Marinobacterium aestuarii: one gene and its partner. The protein of the gene in region 1 interacts with the protein of each later gene in a pairwise test. Links are inferred from orthologs where the notes say so. Each region holds a gene or a part of one and is shown on either strand. Other genes may lie near its edges.

Evidence for each region. Proteins that work in one complex are often made in the same cells at the same time.
Region 2: the proteins of A8C75_RS16725 (region 1) and paaC interact in binary tests that used the Escherichia coli proteins (3 or more experiments, as listed by UniProt). The link is inferred for Marinobacterium aestuarii from one-to-one orthologs.

What each region holds. Positions count from the first base shown.
Region 1 is NZ_CP015839.1:3,845,305-3,853,503, reverse strand. Bases 3,303-6,057 are described here. They hold A8C75_RS16725 (response regulator), read right to left. Parts: upstream 5,155-6,057; coding sequence 4,450-5,154; downstream 3,303-4,449. Other genes in these bases: A8C75_RS16720 (ATP-binding protein), read right to left, coding at 5,203-6,057; A8C75_RS16730 (tripartite tricarboxylate transporter permease), read left to right, coding at 3,303-4,187. Also shown: A8C75_RS16745 (FadR/GntR family transcriptional regulator), read left to right, coding at 240-941; A8C75_RS16740 (Bug family tripartite tricarboxylate transporter substrate binding protein), read left to right, coding at 1,220-2,209; A8C75_RS16735 (tripartite tricarboxylate transporter TctB family protein), read left to right, coding at 2,206-2,652; more of A8C75_RS16730, read left to right, coding at 2,658-3,302; more of A8C75_RS16720, read right to left, coding at 6,058-6,786; thrS (threonine--tRNA ligase), read left to right, coding at 7,010-8,199. UniProt on the Escherichia coli protein: Member of the two-component regulatory system DpiA/DpiB, which is essential for expression of citrate-specific fermentation genes and genes involved in plasmid inheritance.
Region 2 is NZ_CP015839.1:2,277,172-2,283,110, reverse strand. Bases 108-3,086 are described here. They hold paaC (1,2-phenylacetyl-CoA epoxidase subunit PaaC), read left to right. Parts: upstream 108-1,205; coding sequence 1,206-1,967; downstream 1,968-3,086. Other genes in these bases: paaE (1,2-phenylacetyl-CoA epoxidase subunit PaaE), read left to right, coding at 2,891-3,086; paaD (1,2-phenylacetyl-CoA epoxidase subunit PaaD), read left to right, coding at 2,009-2,569; paaB (1,2-phenylacetyl-CoA epoxidase subunit PaaB), read left to right, coding at 912-1,193; paaA (1,2-phenylacetyl-CoA epoxidase subunit PaaA), read left to right, coding at 108-896. Also shown: more of paaA, read left to right, coding at 1-107; more of paaE, read left to right, coding at 3,087-3,961; A8C75_RS10040 (TRAP transporter substrate-binding protein), read left to right, coding at 4,307-5,326; A8C75_RS10035 (TRAP transporter small permease), read left to right, coding at 5,338-5,886; A8C75_RS10030 (TRAP transporter large permease), read left to right, coding at 5,911-5,939. UniProt on the Escherichia coli protein: Component of 1,2-phenylacetyl-CoA epoxidase multicomponent enzyme system which catalyzes the reduction of phenylacetyl-CoA (PA-CoA) to form 1,2-epoxyphenylacetyl-CoA. The subunit C may be essential for structural integrity of the alpha subunit.

The sequences.
Region 1 (8,199 bases):
ATTGGTCATTGGTCATTAGTCATTGGCGGTGCACCGAAATTCGAGCTCCTTATCCCGGAATTCGTAAACTCCCCTGAAAACCGCTCCTGCGTTTTCAGGATTTCCGCCATCCATGGCGGTCATTCCAGGCCACGGGTTGCTCTCCCTTGCCCCTTTTACCTTGCCCCTTGAACCTGCTCTCATAATCACGAATCACGGCTCCTTGAGAGGGGATACCTGCGAATTGGGCGAGGCAAAATATGAAAGATGAAACGGACAAGGCGCAGCAGCTGGTGGCGCAGCTCAGTCGCGGCATCGTCGAGGGCCGTTTTCTGCCGGGCGAGCTGCTGCCCTCGCAGCGTACTCTGGCGCAGGACTGTGGCGTTTCCCGCGCCACGGTGCGCGAGGCCATTACCCAGCTGGAGCTCGGCGGCCTGATTCAGACCCGCCAGGGCGATGGCAGCCGCTGCCAGAATCTGCTGGAACCGCACTTTGAAATGCCCGCCGCTGGGGCGGGGGATAACCTGGCCTTTCAGTTGCAGGTGCTGGAAATGCGCGCAGCTCTGGAGGGGGAGGCGGCCTACAACTGTGCCCGGCGTGCCAGCGCTGCAGAGCTGGCCGGCATAGAGCGGGAATACGCGTGTATGGTGCAGCGCAGTGAGGGCCAGAGCACCCTGGCCAAGGCCAAGGCGGATTTGAGGTTTCACATGATGATTGCGCAATCGAGCCACAACCTCCTGCTGATTTCCTTCAGTCAGCTGTTCTATAGCCGCTATTTCAATGCCATTTACGGTGTGCTCGATCGTACCCTCAAGCGGTATGGCCGCTACCCCGATGGCATTCGGGCGCAGCACGCCGGCATTTATCAGGCGCTGATGGCGCGTGATGCCGAACAGGCCCGGCGCCTGGCCACCGAACACATCCTGTTTACGCATCAGCTGCTAGAGCAGAGCGACTCTTAACCTGGTGGACAGAAGCATCCATGCTGCATGTATTAACCTGCCTGGCTTTTCACTAGGCGATCTGTCGCCGTGAACTTTATGACCACAATGCCCGCAAAGGTTTGAAAACCCAGTATCTCCGCAAACTGGCCACTTTGGCCGCTACCACCTAGTCTGCATCTGTCCCTGTATAGGTCGTGCTGTAGCGTTATTCAGCTCGAAACAGCAGGCGCAGAATTCACAACACAGCGGTGCCGCCTGGTACGGCTGATTACAAAAAGAAAGACGGAGAGTGCAGAATGAAATTCCCTGTAGCCAAAACCCTGATCGCGACAGCGACCTTCACGCTGGCCGCCCAGGCCGGCGCGTTTGAACAATCACGTACCGCTGAATGTATCGCTCCGGCCAACCCCGGCGGCGGCTGGGACTTCACCTGCCGCAGCGTTGGCAAGGTGCTGACCGATCTGGGTTACATCACCGGCAATGTTCAGACCGTTAACATGCCAGGTGCCGGTGGCGGTGTCGCTTTTGCGCATACCATCTCCAAGCGTGGCGACGACAGCGCGCTGATCGTTGCAGCCAGCACCGCGACCACCACCCGTCTGGCCCAGGGCCAGTTTGTTGGCATGGATCAGGACATGGTCCGCTGGGTCGGTGCTCTGGGGGCTGACTACGGTGTTATCGCCGTATCCAAGGACTCTCCGTTCCAGTCGCTGAACGACATGATGGATGCGCTCAAGGCAGATCCGAACTCGGTCAAGTTTGGCGGCGGCAGTGCAGCCGGCGGCTGGGATCACCTCAAGGTGCTGATTGCCGGTCGTTCCGCCGGTATCGAAAAAGCCAACCTGCCCAAGGTTAAATACCTGGCCTTTAACGGCGGTGCCGAGGCTATTACTCAGGTTGTGGGTGGTCATCTGGATGCCTTCACCGGCGATATTTCTGAAGCCCAGGGCTTTATGGAATCCGGTGATCTGAAGGTTCTGGCTGTTCTGTCGGAAGAGCGTCTGCCGGCACCGCTGGACAATATTCCGACAGCGCGTGAGCAGAATATCGATGCCGTTGCCCCCAACTGGCGCGGTTTCTATGTACCCAAGGATGTGTCCGACGAAGCCTACCAGTGGTGGGTTGAAACTGTAGACAACGTTTACAGCAGCGACAACTGGCAGGACGTGATGCAGAAAAATGGTCTGATGCCGTTTCACAAGACCGGTGCTGATTTCAGCACCTTTGTGAAAGGCCAGGTCGACAGCATCAAGGAAATTTCCACTGAGATCGGGCTGATTAAATGATAGGGGATCGAATCCTCGGTGTAGTTCTGCTCCTTCTGGCCGTAGTTTACGGCTGGGAGGCTGCCATGTTTCCAGAGCCCTTTGGTGGATCCGAGGCTGTCGGGCCGGAAACATTCCCGCTAATACTGGCGGTGATACTGGGATTGAGCAGCATCTATCTGCTGGTGCGCCCGGATGAAGACGAAGAGTGGCCGCATATGAAAATGCTGGCTGAACTCGGCTTCGTACTGCTGATACTGGCGATCTTTACCCTGATGCTGCAGCCGGTGGGCTTTATTCCCGCCACTACCCTGATGGTCAGCGTGCTGTGCTGGCGCATGGGTGCCAAGCCGTTGCCCTCTGTTGCTACGGGTGTCGGTAGCGCGGTTGTGGTGTACGTGCTGTTCAATTTCCTGCTGGAGCTGCACTTGCCGGCCGGACTCTTGAAGCTGAGCGGGGGCTGATCTAAATGGAAACATTGAATTTTCTGCTGCAGGGGTTTTCCGTCGCGTTGACGCCGGAAAACCTGATGTTCGCGGCCATCGGCGCCATTCTGGGCACCGTGATCGGTGCGCTGCCGGGCCTGGGTCCTGCTAATGGCGTCGCCATTCTGATTCCGCTGGCCTTCAGCCTTGGGCTGCCGGCGAGTTCTGCCCTGATTCTGCTGACCTCTGTGTATGCGGGTGCCATGTATGGCGGTCGTATCTCCAGTATTCTGCTGAATATTCCGGGTGACGAACCCGCGATGATGACCTGCCTTGACGGCTACCCCATGGCCCTCAAGGGCAGGGCGGCCGAAGCCCTGGCGATCTCCGCGATTGCGTCCTTTATCGGCAGTCTGCTGGCGACCATCGGGTTGGTGATTCTGGCGCCGATACTGGCCAAGTTTGCACTGCGTTTCGGCCCGGCCGAGTATTTCGCGCTCTTTACGCTGGCGTTTGCGACTCTGGGTGGTATTACCGGCAAGAACCAGGTTAAAACCGTCGTGGCGGCCTGTCTGGGTCTGATGATTGCCACTGTGGGGGTTGATATCACCACCGGTAATCAGCGTTATACCTACGATATTCTGGAACTGTACGAAGGGGTGGATTTCATCATCGCCATCGTCGGTCTCTTTGCCATCAGCGAGCTGCTGTTCTTTATTGAAATGCACGCCGGCGAAGGCTTCAAGAAGGTCGCACTGAACAAGCTCAACCTGAGCATGAAAGACATTATCCAGGTACTGCCGACCAGCCTGCGTGGCTCAGTGCTGGGCTTTATCGCCGGCGTTCTGCCGGGTGCCGGTGCATCCCTGGGCAGCTTCCTCAGCTATACGATGGAAAAGAAAGTCGTCGGCAAGAGTGGCTATTTCGGTGAAGGTGATCCACGCGGTGTAGCGGCGCCTGAAGCTGGCAATAATGCGGCGGCAAATGGTGCTCTGGTGCCGATGCTGACCCTGGGCGTACCGGGCAGTGGCACCACGGCGGTGCTGCTGGCCATGCTGATCTCGCTGAATATTCAGCCAGGCCCGATGCTGTTCACCCAGAATGCGGAGCTGGTATGGGGCGTGATCGCGGCGCTGTTTGTCGGCAACCTGATCCTGCTGCTGCTGAACATCCCGATGATCGGTATCTTCGTCAAGCTGCTGAGCATTCCGCCCAAGTATCTGATGCCGGTGGTGACCCTGGTGGCGTCAGTGGGGATCTTTGCCATCAGCAACAGCCCGCTGGATCTGTACTTCATGATTGGTTTTGGTCTGCTGGGCTACCTGCTGCGCAAGCTGCATATCCCGCTGGTACCGGTCATTCTCGGCATGCTGCTGGGGCCTGAAATGGAGAAAAGCCTGCGTCATGCCCTGACCCTGTCCGACGGTGACTGGACGGTGCTCTGGAGCAGCGGCCTGTCAGTAGGTATCTGGGCGGTGGCGATTGCCGGTCTGGTGCTGCCGTATCTGATCGGTCCGGTCTTGCGCCGTCGCATGGCGGCCGCCCAGGACAAGGACCACAGCATCGTAGACTGATCTGTCGATTGACTGGTTGCGGCGCAGGGCCCTGGTGGTCGGGCGCCGCAACCCAACCCCCACCCCGGCAGGAAGGGCCTTCCTGCCAGTGTGTTTCCACCGCCTTCGGGCGGTTTTTTTGTACATGGATGTACGATATCGGGGTGGGAGTGGAGCCGGTTGGAATGTAGGTGGGTGCAGCCCCGAAGGGGCGTAACCCAACGGTGGCCGTAACCCAGCAATGAGCCGCCGGTTGGAGTGGGGAGGAGACCATCTCATCATCCTACGGTGTCTGGCGTGGCAGGCGGTAGCGCCGTTCGGGGCGGCCAACGCTGCCGTAGGCGACATCGGCGGTCAGTTCCTGGGCGCCGACCAGATATTCTAGGTAACGGCGTGCCGTGGTGCGGCTGGAGCCGATACTTTCGCCCACCTGCTCGGCGCTGAGGGCCAGGCTTTGGTCGCTGCAAAATACCTTGCGGATTTTTTCCAGCGTCAGCATGTCGATGCCCTTGGGCAGGGTTGCCGCCGTGGTTTTGGGTGCGGCTGAGCCGGTGCGAGGCAGCAGGCCGTCGACTTCCTGCTGCGACAGGCTTTGCAGCTGCAGCAGGCGTTGGCGGTGCTGGCGGTAGTTGCTCAGCGCCTGTTGCAGGCGATCGAACACCAGCGGCTTGAGGATATAGTCGAACACACCCCAGCGCAGCGCCTCGGTGAGGGTTTCAACCTCCTTGGCGGCGGTGACCATGACCACATCGGTGGCGCTGTTTTCGGTACGCAGGCGCCGCAGTAACCCAAGGCCACTGCCATCGGGAAACTGTATGTCCAGCAGTAGCAGGTCCGGGCGCATGACTTCCACCAGATCCGCTGCATCCTGGGTGCTATGGGCGATGCCACGTACTTCGAAGCCCTCGATACGTTCAACGAAACGGCGCTGGATTTCTGCGATCTGCGGGTCATCTTCGGCGATGATAACGCTGATTTTAGGCGTCATGCTGTGACCTCGTCACCGTGGGGCTGCCGGAATGCTGTTGTCTGGGGGTCATACTGCGGCCTCCTTGGGAATGTAGGCGGTAAAGCGTGCACCGCCGTTTGTCGCTTCAGATACGGTGATCTCGCCGCCGAGCTGGGTCAGCGTCTGGCGTACCAGGTGCAGGCCTATGCCGCGATCGCCGGACTTGCCGCTCACGCCGCGCTGAAAGATGCGTTCGCGTTCGGCCTGCGGGACGCCGACGCCCTCGTCTTCGACTTCAAATATCAGATCCGACCCCAGGTCCGTCATCGACAGCTGCACCTGCTTGCCCCGGGCGGCCAGGGTCGCCTCAAAAGCATTGTCCAGCAGGTTGCCGAGCAGGGTAACGATACTTTCGGGGGCGACATGGGAGGGCAGGGCGCCCATATGGCTGTCGGGGTCTATCAGCAGCTGCAGGCCCAGTTCGTGGGCGCGATTGTACTTGCCCAGCAGGCAGCCGGACAGTACGGGTTCAGTCACTGAGGCGACCAGCCAGCGCAGCAGTGCCTGGTGCTCCCGGGTTTCCTGGCCAATGATGTCCAGCGCCTGGTCGCTGGCGCCGAGCTGAATCAGGCCGGCGATGGTGTGCAGTTTGTTGGCATATTCGTGGGCCTGGCTGCGCAGGGTTTCGGCGTATTGCTGAATCTGGGTGAGCTGGCGGCTGACCTGATCCAGTTCATCCTTGCGCCTGAAGCTGGCAACGCCGCCGATGAGTTTCTGACCGTCGCGAATCGGAATGCGGTTAACGATCAGGGTCTGGCCCCGCAGCACCAGCTCGCGGTCGAATTCCGGCTCCCCGCTGGCGAGCAGGTCAGGCAGGCGGCTATCGGGCAGTACCTCCTGAATCGGTCGGCCGATCAGGGACACCGTATCAGACAGGCCCAGGGTTGATGCCGCCGCCTTGTTGACGGTACTGATCAGGCCTTCGGTATTGACCGCAATGATGCCCTCGCGCACCGACTCCAGGGTGGCGTTGCGCTCTTCAAACAGGCGCGCGATCTGGTGTGGTTCGAGCCCGAAGATGGCGGCCCTGAAGCGGCTGGAAATCCACACGGCCAGCAGCACGGACAGTGCCAGCAGCGCCAGGGTGACGCCGATCACGATGCGCTGATAGCGGTGAATCACGTTGTCCAGGCTGATGGTGAGATAGCCCACCGACACCACGCCTAGGATCTCGCCTTCCTCTGAAAAAATCGGCGCCTTGCCGCGCACTGAGGGCCCGAGACTGCCGATTGCTTTGGATATGTAGCTCTGGCCCTTTGCCAGCGCGCGCTCGTTGTCACCGCCAACCATCGGCAGGCCTATGCGCTCCGGCAGTGGGTGCGCCAGGCGGATCCCCTGCTCGTCGCCGACCGCAATGAAGCTGGCATCGGTGGCCTCGCGCAGTTCCTCTGCCAGCGTCTGCATGCGTACGCTGTCGTGCGCACGGGCGGCCTCGCGGACCGCTGGTGTCTGGGCAATCATGGAGGCCAGCTGCAGTGCCCGCAGGCCGATCTGCTCCTCCAGTGAAGACGCCAGATAGCGCAGCGCAAAGCCGCCGAGCAGCCCGGCCTGCAGTAGCACCAGCAGGCACATCATGAGCATCAGCCGGGTGCTTATCTTGAATTTGGTCATGGTGTTTCCGGGGTCGGATGTTGCTGTTTTTATGTCGAGCCCAGCCGTTTCAGGCTTAGGTGTCAGTGTAACGCGAATTGACGGTAGTCGCTGCTCTTCGGTTGGAGTATAATTTCACCCCTTTTATGCTGTGCGTCGTCTGTACAGCTTTATTTTCACGACATTTTTTGATCACTTAAGTGGCCTGTCGTAAGGGTCACCACTGAGACTACTAGGGACTTTCATGCCTGTTATTACACTCCCGGATGCCAGCCAGCGCAGCTTTGAAACTGCGGTTAGCGTACATGACGTTGCGGCGTCTATCGGTGCTGGTCTTGCGAAGGCCGCACTTGCCGGCAAGGTGAACGGTACTCTGGTGGATACCAGCTACCTGATCAGCGAAGATGCACAGTTGGCAATCATCACGGCACGCGACGAAGAAGGCGTGGAGATTATCCGCCATTCCTGCGCGCACCTGATGGCCATGGCGGTGCAGCAGCTGTACCCGGGTGCCCAGGTGACCATTGGTCCTGTGATCGACAACGGTTTTTATTACGACTTTGCCTACGAACGGCCCTTTACGCCGGACGATCTGGTGCTGATCGAAAAACGCATGCAGCAGCTGTCCAAGGAGAACCTGGCGGTAAGTCGTTCTCTGATGGGACGTGAAGACGCCGTCGCCATGTTTGAAAAAATGGGCGAGCAGTACAAGGTGCAGATTATCGAAGCCATTCCCGGCGACGAAGATCTGTCGTTTTACGGTCATGGCGACTTTATCGACTTGTGCCGTGGTCCGCACGTACCGGCGACCGGCCATATCAAGGCATTCAAGCTGATGAAAGTCGCCGGTGCCTTCTGGCGTGGTGATTCGAACAACGAAATGCTGCAGCGCATTTACGGTACGGCCTGGGGTGACAAGAAAGACCTCAAGGAGTACCTGCACCGCCTCGAAGAAGCGGAAAAGCGCGATCACCGCAAACTCGGCAAACAGCTGGATCTGTTCCATCTGCAGGAAGAAGCGCCGGGCATGGTGTTCTGGCATCCGCCGGGCTGGATTCTGTATCAGGAAATCGAGCAGTACATGCGCGCCAAGCAGCGCAAGCATGGCTACCAGGAAATCAAGACACCGCAGGTGGTGGAGCGCTCCCTGTGGGAGAAATCCGGTCACTGGGACAAGTTCTCCGAGCAGATGTTTACCACGCACTCGGAGCACCGCGACTTTGCCATCAAGCCGATGAACTGCCCCTGCCATGTGCAGGTGTTCAATCAGGGTTTGCGTTCGTACCGCGAAATGCCGCTGCGTCTGGCCGAGTTCGGTGCCTGTCACCGCAATGAGCCCTCGGGCGCGCTGCACGGCATCATGCGTGTGCGTGGCTTTGTGCAGGACGATGCGCACATCTTCTGCGCCGAGGCGGACATCCAGAGCGAAGTGGC
Region 2 (5,939 bases), 1.6 Mb from region 1 along the record:
ATGCCGACATCAAGATCGAAGCCAAGAACTGGATGCCGGAAGCCTATCGTCGCACCCTGATTCGGCAGATGTCGCAGCACGCCCACTCCGAAATCGTCGGCATGCTGCCAGAGAAGAACTGGCTCACCCGGGCGCCAAACCTCAAGCGCAAGCTGCAGCTGCTGGCCAAGATCCAGGATGAAGCCGGCCACGGCCTGTACCTGTACAGCGCCGTGGAAACCCTGGGCGCCGACCGGGATGAAGAACTGGAAAAGCTGCACAGCGGCGAAGTGAAATACTCCAGCATCTTCAACTACCCGTCCCGCAGCTGGGCCGATATGGGCACCATCGGCTGGCTGGTCGATGGCGCCGCCATCGTCAACCAGGTTGTACTACAAAGAACATCTTATGGCCCATATTCCCGTGCCATGATTAGAATTTGCAAGGAGGAGAGCTTCCACCAGCGTCAGGGTTACCAGATCCTGCTGGAGATGATGCACAACGGCACCGAGGAACAGAAAGCCATGGTGCAGGACTCGATCAACCGCTTCTGGTGGCCCTCTCTGATGATGTTTGGCCCCCACGACAGCGACTCGCCAAACTCGGCGCAGTCCATGCAGTGGAAGATCAAGCGCATGAGCAACGATGACCTGCGCCAGCGCTTTATCGATCAGACCATCCCGCAGCTCGAACTGCTGGGCTGCACCGTGCCGGACCCCGAGCTGAAGTGGAACGAAGAGCGCGGTCACTACGACTTCGGCGCCATCGACTGGAGCGAGTTCTACAGCGTGCTCAAGGGTAACGGCCCCTGCAACAGGGAGCGCCTCAAGACCCGTCGCGACGCCTACGACAACGGCGCCTGGGTGCGCGAAGCCGCCCACGCCTACGCCAAAAAACAGCAACAAGAAGCCGCTTAAAACGAGGACACGCCCATGTCTGACTGGACCCTTTTTGAAGTATTTGTACGCAGCAAGCACGGCCTGAATCACAAGCATGTTGGCAGCGTGCACGCCGCCGATGCCACCATGGCCCTGGAAAACGCCCGCGAGCTGTACACCCGCCGCAGCGAAGGTGTCAGCCTCTGGGTCATGCCCTCGGCGCAGATCACCGCCTCATCGCCGGATGACAAGGACCCGCTGTTCGACCCCAATGACGACAAGGTCTATCGCCATGCCACCTTCTACGATCTCCCCAAAGAAGTCGGCCACATGTAACGGAGGCACCGCATGACCACGCAACACGCCTTGACCGAATACCTGCTGCGCCTGGGCGACAGCAATATCATCCTCGCCCAGCGACTGTGCGAATGGATTGGCCACGCCCCGGTGCTGGAAGAAGAGCTGGCGCTGGGCAACGTGGCACTGGACCTTTTCGGCCAGGCCCGCAGCTGGCTGGAGTACGCGGCCCAGCTGCAGGGCGAAGGCCGCAGTGCCGACGACCTGGTGTTTGGCCGCAACGAGCGCGAATACCGCAACCTGCTGATCAGCGAACAGAGCAATGGCAACTACGCCGATACCCTGGCACGTCAGTACCTGTTCGATGCCTGGCACTATTACCTGCTGCAGGCACTGCAGCACAGCACCGATGAGCAGGTCGCCGCCATTGCTGCCAAGGGCCTGAAGGAAGTGACCTACCACCTGCGCCGTTCCAGCGCCTGGATCAAGCGCCTGGGGGACGGCACCGAGGAAAGTCACCAGAAGATGCAGCAGGCCATAGACGACATCTGGACCTACAGCGGCGAAATGATGATGACCGACGCCATCGATGCGCCCCTTGTCGCCGCCGGTATCGTCCCCGACATGACCGCCATCACGGCACAGTGGCAGGCCCATGTAAGCACCACCCTGACCGAGGCAACGCTGTGCTGCCCGGCACAGGACAGCTACATGCAACGCGGTGGCAAACAGGGACTGCACGGCGAACAGCTGGGCTTTCTGCTGGCCGAAATGCAGTTCCTGCCCCGCGCCTATCCGGACGCGGTCTGGTAGGCCGATTCAGAACCCTAGCGTCGAATACTGGAGGTATCGCCATGCGTCAGCCACCGCTTATGAGCCACAGGGCCAATAGCCTGATCGTCAGCGACCGCACGCCGCTGATCAGAGCGCAGTTGCCGTCGCTGCAAGGCGTCTGGGACATACTGGACAGGGTGCTGGATCCGGAGGTGCCGGTGGTGAGCGTGGTGGAGCTGGGCATTATTCGAGACCTGGAATGGCAGCAGCAGCGCCTGCAGGTCACGCTGACGCCCACCTACTCCGGCTGCCCGGCCACCGCCTTTATCGAGGAGGAGATTCTGCAGGCGCTGCACCAGGCCGGTATCCCGGATGTGCAGCTCAGGCAGCAGCTGGCACCGGCCTGGACCACCGACTGGATCAGCGAGAGCGGGCGCAACAAGCTGCGTGACTACGGCATAGCCCCACCGGTGGGCAGCGCCAGCAAACGCAGCCTGCTGGGGGAAGATCCCATCGTCGCCTGCCCGCAATGTGGCTCGGAGCACACAGAGCGGGTCAGCGAATTTGGTTCCACCGCCTGCAAGGCGCTCTATCGCTGCACCGACTGCCTCGAACCTTTCGACTACTTCAAGTGCATATAAACAGCTGCTGCCCATAGCACCTGTGGACAGCCGTTGAGTAACGAAGGTTAGGTTCCGGAATCTTGGGTTTCGGACTGTTGGGTTGCGCTGCGCTCCATCAACCTACGAATCACGAACCACGAACCACGAACTACCAATCACCAATCACCAATTACCAATTACCAATTACCAATTACCAACTACAAATGACATTTCAGAATTCGTAGAACGCAGGGCCAAAACCCAACACAGACACAGCATGCACGGCGCTAACCCAACAGCAGCCTTGCCAGACGCGAGCCTGACCGCTAACCGAACAGAGCTAACAAGAGTGAGAAAATTATGAGCCGTTTTCATCTGCTGGACGTTGCGGACGTACGCCAGGAAACCCGGGACGCGGTATCCATTGCCTTTACTGTCCCCGCTGACCTGAAACAGGAATTCAGCTTTACCCAGGGCCAGCATCTGGTGCTGCGTACCACCCTGGATGACGAAGAAGTGCGCCGCTCCTACTCTATTTGTAGCGGCGTTAATGACGGCGAACTGCGTATTGCCGTCAAACGGGTGTCCGGCGGTCTCTTTTCCAACTACCTGAATGACAGCGCCAGGGCCGGCATGCAGCTCGAAGCCATGCCGCCCTCAGGGCATTTCTACACGGAGCTCGACAGCGCCCGCAGCGGCAGCTATCTGGCCGTGGCTGCGGGCAGCGGTATCACGCCCATCCTGTCGATCATCAAGAGCACCCTGGAAGCCGAACCCAACAGCCACTTCACCCTCTTCTATGGTAATCGCGCCACCGCCAGCACCCTGCTGCGCGAACAGCTCGAGGACCTGAAGAACCGCTATATGGGCCGCTTCAACCTGGTGTTCATCATGACCCGCGAGCAGCAGGACATAGAGCTGTACAACGGCCGCATCGACGCCGACAAGTGCCGCGCCCTGTTTGATCGCTGGCTCGATGTACCCAAACTCGATGCCGCCTTCCTCTGCGGTCCCCAGACCCTGATCGAAACGGTGACTGAAGAGCTGCAAGCCCACCAGCTCGACAAATCTCGCATTCACTTTGAACTCTTTGCCGCCACCGGTGCCCAGCAACAGCGCCGGCGTGAAGCGCCAGCGGATGCCCCAACCGAGCTGTGCCAGGTGACGGTGATTTCCGATGGTCGCCAGCTGGCGTTTGAGCTGGCCAAGAACAGTGACAGCATTCTGGATGCCGGCAACGCCCATGGCGCCGACCTGCCCTACTCCTGCAAGGCCGGCGTCTGCTCGACCTGTCGCGCCCGGGTGCTGGAAGGTGAAGTGGAAATGGACGCCAATTTCGCCCTGGAAGAATACGAACTGCGCGAAGGCTACGTGCTGTCGTGCCAGTGCTATCCACTGACTGACAAGGTGGTGCTGGACTTCGATCACTGACAGGGATTGAAAAGCTACCTGCATGGCCAATTCAGCGTTAAAAATCCGTTCAAAATCCTCATTTACAACACGTAAACTGCGGTTTCTCACGGATTTTTGCCTTGTCTTGGCTGCTTCGCCAACGCTTTTCAATACCCTGTAAACCAACCCCGATTCCTGCGGTAACAACACCGCAGGAGCCAGGATTATTTCCACAAAAGAAACAATGTTGTGAGCAAGACCCCGATGATCAGCGCCCGTGCCGGCGTTAATCTGGATAGCATCCATGCTGCGACCTAAGTGCGGCCTGGCGGCTTTAGCACCGATCATTGCACGAAAGTTGATAACCATAATAAGGATACTTCGATGAACGCCAAAAAACTCATTGCCCTCGCGACCTCCGTCCTCGCCCTGTCCGCGACCTCCGTGCTGGCCGAAACCCAGATGCACGTGGCCAGCTGGCTGCCACCAACCCACCCGCATAATGCCGTGGTGCTGCCCACCTGGGGCAAGTGGATAGAGGACGCCACCGAGGGCCGTGTCAGCCTTAAAATCGACTACGACCTGGGTCATCCCAAGGACATGTTCACCCTGGTGGAAGACGGCGTGGCCGATGCCGGCTGGTCCTTCCACGGTTACGTACCGGGGCGCTTTCGCCTGACCCAGATCGTTGAGCAGCCACTGCTGGGCGCCAATGCCGAGGCGGCCTCCGTGGCCTACTGGCGCATCCACGAAAAATACCTGGCCCAGGCCAACGAGCATGTCGGGCTCGAGGTGGTCGGCCTGTTCACCCATGCCCCCGGCCAGATTCAGACCGCGGCCCCCGTCAACAGCCTGGCGGAGCTTGAGGGCAAGAAAATTCGCCTGGGCGGCGGCGTCCAGAGCATCCTGGGTGAACGCCTGCATGTCACCGCCGTCAACGCGCCGGCCCCCAAGGTCTACGAAATGATGCAACAGGGTGTGATCGACGGCGCCCTGCTGCCGGTGTGCGAACAGAAAACCCTGCGCCTGAGTGAAGTCGCCACCCACCTCACCCTGCTACCGGGCGGACTCTACCTGGGTAGCTTCGGCATCTTCATCAACCAGGACTTTATGGCTGACCTGTCGGAGGCCGACCAGGCCGCCATTCGCAGCGTCTCCGGCGAGAAACTGTCGCGCCTGGCGGGGGAAGTCTGGGACCAGTGCGGTACCGATGCCCTGGCCGAAAGCCGCAGTAACGGCGTCAATGTCGTCGAAATCGACACCAATGCCCCCATGATGGACGAGTTCCGCACCCTGGCCGCGGGCCTGGATGATGTATGGCTGCAAGAAGTCAGCGACCTGGACGTGGATGCAAAGGCCGCTTTGCAGGAACTGCGCGACGCTGCCCGTAGCTATCAGCACTGAGGAGTCACCCCATGCATTTCTCTGCCTGGCTGCACCAGCACTACAAAGAGAAAGGCCCGGTTCGCTGGCTCGCCTTCGCCCTTGAGGCGTTGGCGGCCCTCGCCCTGGCGCTGCTGATGCTGCTGACCTGCGCCGATGTCATCGGCCGCTATTTCTTCAGCAATGCGGTGGATGGCGCGGTCGAAATGACCGAAATCGCCATCGCCATTATCGTCTTCGCCGAGATACCGGTGATCACCTGGCGCGCCACCCATGTGGTGGTCGATATCATGGACAACCACTTAGGCCCCGCCTGGGTACGCGCCATGGAAGTGCTGTCGGTACTGCTGATTTCGACCGCACTGTTCTTTCTCGGCCAGCAGGTATTTGCCCAGGCGGCGCGCTCGATCCGTCGCAACGAAGTGACCGAGCATCTGCAGATGCCCACCGGTTACGTGGTGCAGTACATCGGCGCGATGTGCTGGATCGCCGCCGCCGGCACCCTGGGCTGGGGCCTGTACCGCCTGTTCGCGGGCCGCACTCCCGGACACGGCAGTGACGCCCAAGACATCCCGCAATAAGAACAATATTCGGAACCCAATGCCATGACTGTCGCCCTGATAGGCTTTGCCCT